DNA from 3 places in the Marinomonas sp. 15G6-16 genome. Region 1 is predicted to be linked to each of the others. Evidence: predicted binding sites of a transcription regulator. Region 1 holds the regulator's gene; each other region holds the start of a gene.
What was found. The regulator sigma-54, encoded in region 1, starts transcription at its own class of promoters, with help from an activator protein. The targets are predictions, from matches to a motif close to TGGCACNNNNNTTGCTNT.
Positions count from the first base shown of each region.

Region 1 (3,280 bases):
ATTTATCGATGGTAAAGACATCACCAGTAACGCCATGCACACTAGAGCACAAAAAGGCATCGGTTACTTACCACAAGAAGCCTCCATTTTTAGAAAAATGTCTGTTGAAGACAATATTTTAGCGATTTTAGAAACACGCAAAGAACTCACAAAAGCCCAGAAAAAATCCAGGCTTGAAGATTTATTAGAAGAATTTCATATTACCCATATCAGAAAGAACTTAGGCATGGCCTTATCTGGTGGCGAGAGACGCCGCGTAGAAATTGCACGAGCACTAGCAATGAATCCAAAGTTCGTTCTCTTAGACGAACCCTTCGCTGGTGTTGACCCTATTTCTGTTGGCGATATCAAACTTATTATTAAACACTTACAAGAAAGCGGCATTGGCGTTCTAATCACAGATCACAATGTCAGAGAAACCTTAGACATCTGCGATAAAGCTTATATTGTGGGTAACGGATATATCATTGCTTCTGGTGATGCCAGTACAGTTATTAACAATGAACAGGTAAAAAAAGTCTATTTAGGTGACGACTTCCGCCTGTAACCCCTTATCATTACTGCAGAAAGGGAGTAGTATGCATAACTCGTTCCAATTCACTCAAATAAAAAGAGTTGCTCCATGAAGCAGTCTTTACAGTTAAAACTCGGTCAACAGCTGACCATGACACCTCAGCTACAGCAAGCGATACGTTTGTTGCAGCTTTCTACGCTGGATCTTAAACAAGAAATTCATGAATTTCTTGAGTCAAACCCTCTTCTTGAACTTGACGATGACGAACAAGGACAAGTAGAAGCACCAGCCAGCATCGAATCCAAAAGCACACCAGAAACACCTGATGTCAATACAAGTGAAGAAGCTCGTGTTGAATCAGAATGGACAGAAAGCATTCCTGAAGAGCTCTCAATAGACAGCAACTGGGATGACACCTATCAAAGCTCTGCCGCGATCAGCGACAACAATAGCTATGAAGGTGACGGCGACTTCGAAAGCCGTAATGCGCCAGCAGAAAGCATACAAGACCACTTAATCTGGCAATTAAATTTAACTCACATGTCTGATAGAGACATTGAGATTGCATACGCAATTATTGAATGCGTACAGCCAGATGGTTACCTAAGTATTACACCAGACGATATCTGCGAGTCTCTTTCTATCGAACTAGAAGAACTTGATATAGAAGAAGTCATGGCCGTCCAACATAGACTGCAGCGTTTTGATCCTATAGGTGTTTGTTCTACCGATCTACGGGACTGCCTCTTAGTTCAGTTAGAAGCGTTTCAAAACCATCCTTTATACAAAAGCACGCACAACCTGATTGACAATTATTTGCCACTTCTCGGTAGTCGTGACTTTGCGCAATTAAGCAGAAAAACAAAGCTCAAAGACGAAGCTCTCAAAGAAGTTGTTAGCCTAATACAGCAACTTAATCCTCGTCCAGGCTCTGTTATTGATGCAGACGATACGGACTATGTCATTCCAGATGTTTCTGTCAAAAAGCGCAATGGCAGTTGGCAAGTAGAGCTAAATAACGACGCTTTGCCGCCAGTCAAAATAAACGAAACTTATTCTGCTATGGCTAGCACCGCATCAACACCCGAGGACGCGAGCTATATTAAGACGTCATTACAAGAAGCCAAGTGGTTCATGAAAAGTCTACAAAGCCGAAATGAAACCCTACTGAAAGTTGCCAGCTGTATTGTAAGCCGTCAAATTGACTTCTTTGAATTAGGTGAAGAAGCCATGAAACCCATGGTACTTCATGATGTGGCAGAAGAAGTCGGCATGCACGAATCGACAATATCTAGGGTGACAACTCAAAAATACATACACACACCAAAAGGTATTTTTGAACTTAAATATTTCTTCTCTAGCCATGTCAACACAGCATCTGGCGGTGAATGCTCTTCTACAGCGATACGAGCCATGATTAAAAAGCTAGTAACAGATGAGCCAGCGAAAAAACCTTTAAGCGATAATAAACTAGCGACTATTTTGGCAGACCAAGGCATACAAGTTGCCCGTCGTACTGTCGCAAAATACCGCGAGGCGATGAACATACCGCCATCCAATGAACGCAAGCGATTGATCTAAACGGACACTATTTTACCATGCCATTAAAATCATTATTGAAAGCAGAACTTGTCTTTGCAAAACAAGAGATTGTCAGCAAAAAACGCGTTCTTGAGAACTTAGCGGAAGTCGCATCTAACAAACTGCATTGCGATAACGAAGCGGTTTATGACGCTTTGTTAGGCCGAGAAAAACTTGGTAGTACTGGTATAGGAAATGGTATAGCCATCCCTCATTGCCGTTTGGAGTCTGCTAATCATACGGCAATCGTTGTGATGTCATTACAAAATCCGATTGACTTTGATGCTATTGACAAAAGAGCGGTAGATTTGATCTTCGCCCTCATCGTTCCACCTCACGAGTGCGACTCTCATTTATCGACATTGGCGCAAATTGCAGAATTAGCACAATCGCCACAATCTTTAGATAAACTAAGAACCGCTCAAACAAACGAAGAGCTATTCAATATATTTGATTCGTTAATATAGGAAACATGCATGCAAGAAGAGTCTATTACTATCATCAACAAACTTGGCTTGCATGCTAGAGCAGCAGGAAAGCTTGTCGAAACAACTTCTCGCTTCTCCTGTGATATTACCATCGAAAAAGAAGGTCGTAACGTCGACGGAAAAAGCATTATGGCAATGATGATGCTCGCTGCAGGAAAAGGCACCGAAATTCATATTAAAACCAATGGAGATGACGAAGAAGACGCTCTAAAAGCCATAGTAGAACTGATCAATAATCGTTTTGGTGAAGATGAGTAACACTTTATATGTCAGAGAAAGCAACTCTAACTAACCATCTGCAGACAGTCACCGAATCTCTTGAATCCGGTGCCACCATGCAAATCCGTTATTTACTTAACGGTGCGCTACCTGCGCAGGACGTTGCTCGATTACTCGAATCCTCCCCGCCTAAAGAGCGAAAGCTTTTATGGGAGCTAATTAACTCAGAAAACCAAGGCGAAGTACTACAATACCTAAGTGAAGATATCGGCGCTCAATTCATGAAAAACATGGATACCGAGCGACTGATAGAGCTCTCGGAAAATTTCGAAAGCGATGACTTAGCCGATTTATTACAACACCTACCTGAAACCGTTGTAAAAGAAGTTCTTGCGTCCATGACAACGCAAGACAGAATGCGTGTTGAAGCTCTCTTAAGCTACTCGGAAGATTCTGCCGGTGGCTTAATGAATACAGA
Region 1 is NZ_CM147916.1:3,135,673-3,138,952, reverse strand. It holds gene lptB (LPS export ABC transporter ATP-binding protein) at 1-547, shown strand, start outside; gene AC0L46_RS14855 (RNA polymerase factor sigma-54) at 623-2,095, shown strand; gene ptsN (PTS IIA-like nitrogen regulatory protein PtsN) at 2,113-2,562, shown strand; gene AC0L46_RS14845 (HPr family phosphocarrier protein) at 2,572-2,841, shown strand; gene mgtE (magnesium transporter) at 2,850-3,280, shown strand, end outside.

Region 2 (3,280 bases), 620 kb from region 1:
AGCCCGTCATAGATACAATTAAAATTGCAGATACAAACAAAGCGCCTATGTACCCAAGTAATTTACCTTTAGCCGTCATAGAAGTGGTTTCCTTATCAGTTTTGCTAGGGGGTAGCTATATCTTATAGCGTGATTATGGAGTTAGGTAGTTTTTTATTGGCTAAATGAAATGTATTTATAAATACCCGAGAGTGACGTTAATTTCCTAAGAAAAATTGAGAATGAACGCGGTTATAAATGGTTGCGTTTAAGGTATTTTTAGGAAAAGGTTTTGGGAGCGAAATTAAAAGAGAAAGCAAAATAAAAAAGGTGAACATTATTTAAGTGCCCACCTTTTTAGTTATTTGATATTGAGTCTTGTTTAGCCCAGCGGACCATTGATTATGGTATTGCGTAACCCTTCAATAATGTTGTCACCTTTCTCTACTCTTAGCTCATCGTACCAAGCTTGCGTTTCTTCTGGGTCTTTGGCATGAGTAACATCGCATCGTTTACGAGCTTTTAAGACTAGGTCTTTCACTCGGAAGCGACGTTTCTCTTCATAGCTTTTAAGAGCAGCGACAATATCTTTTGTTTCTGCGAAGCATTCTCCTAATACAACAGAGTCTTCCATGGCGGAACAACCACCTTGGCCGATGTCTGGTGTTGTGCTGTGCGCAGAATCACCAAGCAAAGCGATGTTGCCTTTTACGAGCGTATCAAATGGTTCGATGTCATGGATTTCGATACGATTGGTTGTTTCTGGATTAATGGCGTCAATCAGTGTTTGCACAGGTTCTGCCCAATCTTCGAAATAACCCTTTAGGTCAGAAACGACTGTGGATCTGTCTTCTTCCAAGCCCAAAGGCAATGGCACATCAAAGAAGAAGTAAAATTGTCCGCCAGCAATTGGCATGATGGAAACACGTTTGCCTTCGCCTACAAATGTTGTCCATTGGTCAGCTAGAGCAATGTTTTCATCGATATCAACCAAACCATTCCAGTTTACATATCCTGCGTAACGGCGTTCAGTTTGATAGCCTAAAACATGGGTTCGAACAATGGAGTGAGTGCCGTCTGCCGCAATCATAAAGTCGCCCGTAGCGGAGCTTCCATCGGTGAAATATGCGGTTACGCTTGTGTCTGTTTGCTCAACTTTTTCAATGCGCTTTCCAAATTGGATCTTATCGCGGCCCCACCAATCAATCATTTGGCTTTGCAATCCGGCTCTTGAAACAGGGCAAGGACGTTCGCCAACGGCTTCCACTAATGGGCTAAGGCTGAATTGAGTCATGACTTCGCCACTTAAACCATCATGGTAAGCCATGTTATGCATCGGACCACCAAGTTCATCCATAATATGACCCATGCCTAAATGGTTCATACATTTCACACCGTTAGACCAAATAGAAAGGGCAGCACCAACAGGTTTGATTTCTTTTACGGCTTCAAAAATTTCACAATCAATACCTTGTTGTTTTAATGCCGCTGCTGCGGTCATGCCGCCGATGCCAGCGCCAATGATTAATGCTTTCATGTCATTTCCTCTGTGTCTATTTGCAATCTAAAACGCAAAATGCGTACCATGAAACAAAAGTTACCATAAAATAAAATGTGAAACCTTTGTTTTATTGATCTTTTTGGAGTGGAAATCCTTTTCCAAAGATAAGCTAGTTAAGCGACTATTTTCCGTTTTTAATGTGTCTGATGAACTTTTTTGGTGCTTTGTTTGTTTTTGGTGCGTAATAAGTGCTAGCTGCCGCGATAAGTGCTGTACGAATAAGGCGAGACCAACAAAGGAATGTGGTAATGAGCTGTTTCATCAGAGATGCCGAAGCGAATAACAACGGTATTTAAGAAACTTGGCTCTTTCGATTCAATACCTTGCTTGGCGAAGTATTCATCTATCGCGAACTCTAGCTCATAAACGCCAGCGGTAAAGTTGTCAGCTTCTAGTAAAGGCTTATCGCATCGGCCGTCGCTATTTGAGACTGTGCTGTGGATGAGAGTACGCTGGCCGTCAGCATTGTGCTTGAATAACTGTATTGCAACATTAGCCGCTGCTATGCCTTTTGTTGTGTCGAGAATATGTGTTGTTAAGTAGCCCATAATGTTTCCTTAGCTAAGTGATGTCATAAAAAGAGTTTGCCTGTTTTTTGCAGACACTTTATGTGTATTATTTTTTGATATTAACAAACAATGAAAGTATTGTTTCATGATAATCAATATGTGTGCCATTTGTTTTATCTAGTTTTTAGTGATCGATGGCAATGAAAGAGCGATTACCCCGTATTTTATTAGGTGTTGGAGAGCGATTATGCAAAACGAACAAGTCTTGTTTGATTCATTAGACGAAGCGGACTTTGTTTCTTTATTTGGAAGTGTGTATGAACACTCTCCTTGGGTTGCTGAGCAAGTGTGGCGACAAAAAGCCGAGCATCCAAAAGACTATTTTGATGACATCGAGAAAGTTAAAGCCGCCATGAAAGAGGTGGTAGATCAAAGCACAGATGAGCAAAAATTGATGTTGTTGCGTGCTCACCCAGACTTAGCCGGAAAAGCAGCGTTGGCGGGTACTATGACTAACGAATCAAAATCTGAGCAAGCTGGTGCCGGTTTGGATCAATGCAGCGATGAAGAATTGGCTCGCTTTCTTCAATTAAATGACGAATACCGCAGTAAGTTTGGTTTTCCTTTTATCATGGCGGTAAAAGGCGCAACCAAAGATCAAATATTAGATGGATTTGAAAAAAGAACGCCAAATGACTGGCAAACAGAGTTTGATCGCGCGTTAAATGAAGTTCATAAGATTGCAGGCTTTCGCCTGGCTGACTTTTAAAAAGCGCTCATGCGTCAGTTGGTATTCTAAATCCCGATTAAATGCGTAGAGAATGTGTGTTTGTTCTCATTTCTTGTTGTGAGTCTTCACATTGTCTACTTTTTAATTATGTATATTTCTTAGTAACTTATAATCAATGAAATTTGGAATCTAACTGAATGAAACAAAAAGTACTCCTTGGCGTTGCGCTTGCGTCAGTTGCCATGGCTTTTGCTGCTGTGCAATTAAAGTCTGGCAGTAATGTCGATACTTCACAAGCGGTCGCCAATGCGAATTGGGCTGACAATGTCACCATTACCATTGATGATGACGAAAATACCTTTCGCTTCCAGTCAAATGGGATTCCTAGTCATGGTTTTGCAGAAAAGTATCTGATTCCCAATGATGTAGGTTCTATGCCATTTTCAGATAATGCGCCTGAGGAATTCACTGTCGTAAAATCGAGTGAATACTTTCAAGAAA
Region 2 is NZ_CM147916.1:526,345-529,624, reverse strand. It holds gene AC0L46_RS02570 (methyl-accepting chemotaxis protein) at 1-79, opposite strand, end outside; gene hpxO (FAD-dependent urate hydroxylase HpxO) at 362-1,516, opposite strand; gene uraH (hydroxyisourate hydrolase) at 1,732-2,088, opposite strand; gene uraD (2-oxo-4-hydroxy-4-carboxy-5-ureidoimidazoline decarboxylase) at 2,297-2,818, shown strand; gene AC0L46_RS02550 (YHYH protein) at 2,977-3,280, shown strand, end outside.
Region 2: a site for sigma-54 is predicted at 1,548-1,565, ahead of hpxO (FAD-dependent urate hydroxylase HpxO). Genes of this name have one in related genera too.

Region 3 (3,280 bases), 800 kb from region 1:
GTTGAAGGCTCTGCAGTGATAGCAACCAAACCAGCTAGCGCGCCGTTTAGAAGCATAGTCAAATCTGCTTTACCGAATAGGATGCGAGCAAGAATTAGTGCGCCAATTGCACCACCAGCTGCTGCAGCGTTAGTGTTTAGGAACACCATAGCAACAGAGTTAGCGCTTGCGATATCGCCAAGTTTCAATACAGAACCACCGTTGAAACCGAACCAACCCAACCAAAGGATAAGCGTACCCAAAGTTGCAAGAGGTAGGTTTGCGCCAGGGATTGCACGTACTTCACCGTTAGGACCGTATTTACCTTTACGAGCACCCAGGATGATTACACCAGCCAATGCTGCTGCAGCACCTGCCATGTGAACGATACCAGAACCTGCAAAGTCAGAGAAACCAAGGTCGCCAAGGCTAAACATACCGAATACAGAACCGCCGCCCCAAGTCCAGTTACCTTCCATTGGGTAGATGAAACCAGTCATAACAACAGCGAATGCTAGGAAAGCCCATAGCTTCATGCGCTCAGCAACTGCACCAGATACAATAGACATTGCTGTTGCAACGAATACTACTTGGAAGAAGAAGTCAGAAGCGCCTGAGTATATAGAACCGCCTTCAAAACCGCCATCACGAGCAGCGAAGTCAGCTAGAGTTGAGTCTACATCAACGTCTTGAATACCAGTTAGGAACCACTCGCCACCGTACATGATCGAGTAACCGCAAACTAGGTACATGATGCAAGAAATGGCAAACAAAGCCACGTTCTTGGTTAAGATTTCAGTGGTGTTTTTAGCGCGTACTAAACCCGCTTCTAACATGGCAAATCCGGCTGCCATCCACATAACTAGTGCGCCACACACCAAAAAGTAAAAAGTGTCCATGGCATATTGTAAGTGAAAAATTTGATCTTGCATGTTTCGCCCCCCTAAAGGCTTGTAAGATTCGAAGCTATAATTAAACTGCTTCTACACCAGTCTCGCCGGTACGAATACGAACCGCTTGCTCAAGGTTAACGATAAAGATTTTACCGTCGCCAATTTTGCCTGTGTTTGCAGCGCCACTAATTGCTTCTACAACTTGGTCTGTCATGTCGTCAGCAATAGCAAGTTCGATTTTTACTTTAGGTAGAAAATCAACTACGTATTCAGCGCCACGGTATAGTTCTGTGTGGCCCTTTTGACGTCCGAAACCTTTTACTTCTGTAACCGTGATACCTTGAACACCGATTTCAGAAAGAGCTTCTCGAACATCATCCAGTTTAAATGGCTTGATGATGGCTGTTATAAGCTTCATACCCACTGTCTCCTTTAATTAAGTCAGTATTATTGTCGTAACGCAGGTAAGCTCTTTATTCAATATGCGTGCCATATACTGAAGTGCCTTAGTGCCAAAGGGTTTGTAAGGATTTTGTCTGCTTTTGGAAATTAAAAAGGCGAGGGTGTGTTTATAAATGGTGCGTTTATTTTCAAATGTTTTATTTTTGGTGCATTAACTTGGTGCGGGTGTCCTTGTATCAAATAAACTCTCTTGGCTTTATCTCCTTTGTTCTGATTAAGAAAAAATCCTTTAGATACCAGAAGATAAGCAATCCCTGTGTTGTGTTAACAGTAAAGGGTCGACGACTGGTTGAAATTTGCACAAAAAAGAGGCGATTCATTCTTGTGCTAGATTGATGAGCATTTAACTTAGAGCGTGAAAAAGTGGTTTAGAAAACATAGATTGCTTGTTTGTACCTTTTAACGACCTCTATACTATGCTTTAAAACACTGACTTGATGCCTTTTGTGAGGCGTTCAAAAATACGAAGAGTAATATGACATGATAGATCAATTTATTAAGCAACTTGGTACAGGCTTAGAGCAAGCCGCAGAGACGTTAGGAAAATTGCCGAAAGAAGAAATCCAGTCGCAGTTGCATGAAGTTGCTCGTAATACACTGACTAAAATGGATCTGGTGACGCGCGAAGAGTTTGAAGTGCAAGAGGCTATGTTAGCGAAATATCGAACAAAGCTTGCAGCTTTAGAAGCGCGCCTGACTGAACTAGAGGCTGGAACGAAAAGTTAAAAACAGGAATTAAACGATGCTGATGTCATTGTTTATTTCCAGCCTTGCTTCCAATCCACAGTGGAAGTCAGTGATTGCCAAGGTAATGTGTATGAGTTTTTGTTGATGACAGCTTCAAGAGTACATTCGATAACAGTACCTTCTTCATCACGCATTAACTCAGTCACAATAAAGTGCTTCTCTTTATGGGTAGGCGAGACAGAAGTCCGTTTTGAGAGCAGTAATTTATTAGGATTAATCTGAGTTTTTGACATAGAGTGATCTCATTACATTAATGATAGAAGAGAGAGTTAAGCTCTCACCTCTATAAATACGTTAAAAAAGACAAGCCGGATTGCTTGTGCCTATTAAAACTAACTAAGATCAAGGAGTGATCATGAGTTTAGCGACGATTTACAGCCGCGCACGAGTTGGTGTGGCTTCCCCTTTGGTAACAGTTGAAACGCATATTTCAAACGGTTTACCTTCCCTCAATATTGTGGGCTTGCCTGAAGCAGCAGTTCGAGAAGCAAAGGATCGTGTTCGCAGCGCCATTATCAACAGTCATTTCGAATTTCCTACCCGAAGAGTCACCATTAATCTCGCGCCTGCAGATTTGCCCAAAGAAGGTGGGCGTTATGATTTGGCTATTGCGATTAGTGTGTTGGCGGCCTCTGGTCAATTAGGCGAAGTGAGTTTAGGTGATACTGAGTTTATTGGTGAATTGGCCTTGTCTGGTGATATTCGAGGCGTTCCGGGCTTGTTGCCTTCTGCGATTGCGTGTCATGAGGCCAACCGTCAACTGATTCTGCCAGAAGATAATCAAGACGAAGCAGCCTTGGTAGAAGGAAACGCGGTTTATGCAAAACACCTCACACAAGTGACCGCACATTTATTAAAAATGAATCCATTGCCCCATTGTGAATCCAAACCTGTGGCGTCTTTGCCTTTGAATCATAAAGATATGCGCGATGTAAAAGGGCAATACCAAGCGCGACGGGCTTTAGAAGTCGCAGCGGCAGGCGGTCATAACCTGTTGTTTATTGGCCCAGCTGGCACAGGGAAAACCATGCTGGCGTCTCGCTTACCAAGCATTATGCCTGCAATGACAGAGCAAGAGGCGTTATCTGTGGCATCGGTTCAGTCAGTCGCAGGGCGAAAAATGGGGCTAGATTGGTATTGGTCAGAGCGACCATTTCGATCGCCGCACCATTCTTGTTCGGCAGCGGCTTTGGTCGGTG
Region 3 is NZ_CM147916.1:2,333,011-2,336,290, forward strand. It holds gene AC0L46_RS11190 (ammonium transporter) at 1-911, opposite strand, end outside; gene glnK (P-II family nitrogen regulator) at 952-1,290, opposite strand; gene AC0L46_RS11200 (accessory factor UbiK family protein) at 1,815-2,060, shown strand; gene AC0L46_RS11205 (TIGR02450 family Trp-rich protein) at 2,093-2,314, opposite strand; gene AC0L46_RS11210 (YifB family Mg chelatase-like AAA ATPase) at 2,437-3,280, shown strand, end outside.
Region 3: a site for sigma-54 is predicted at 1,347-1,364, ahead of glnK (P-II family nitrogen regulator). Genes of this name have one in related genera too.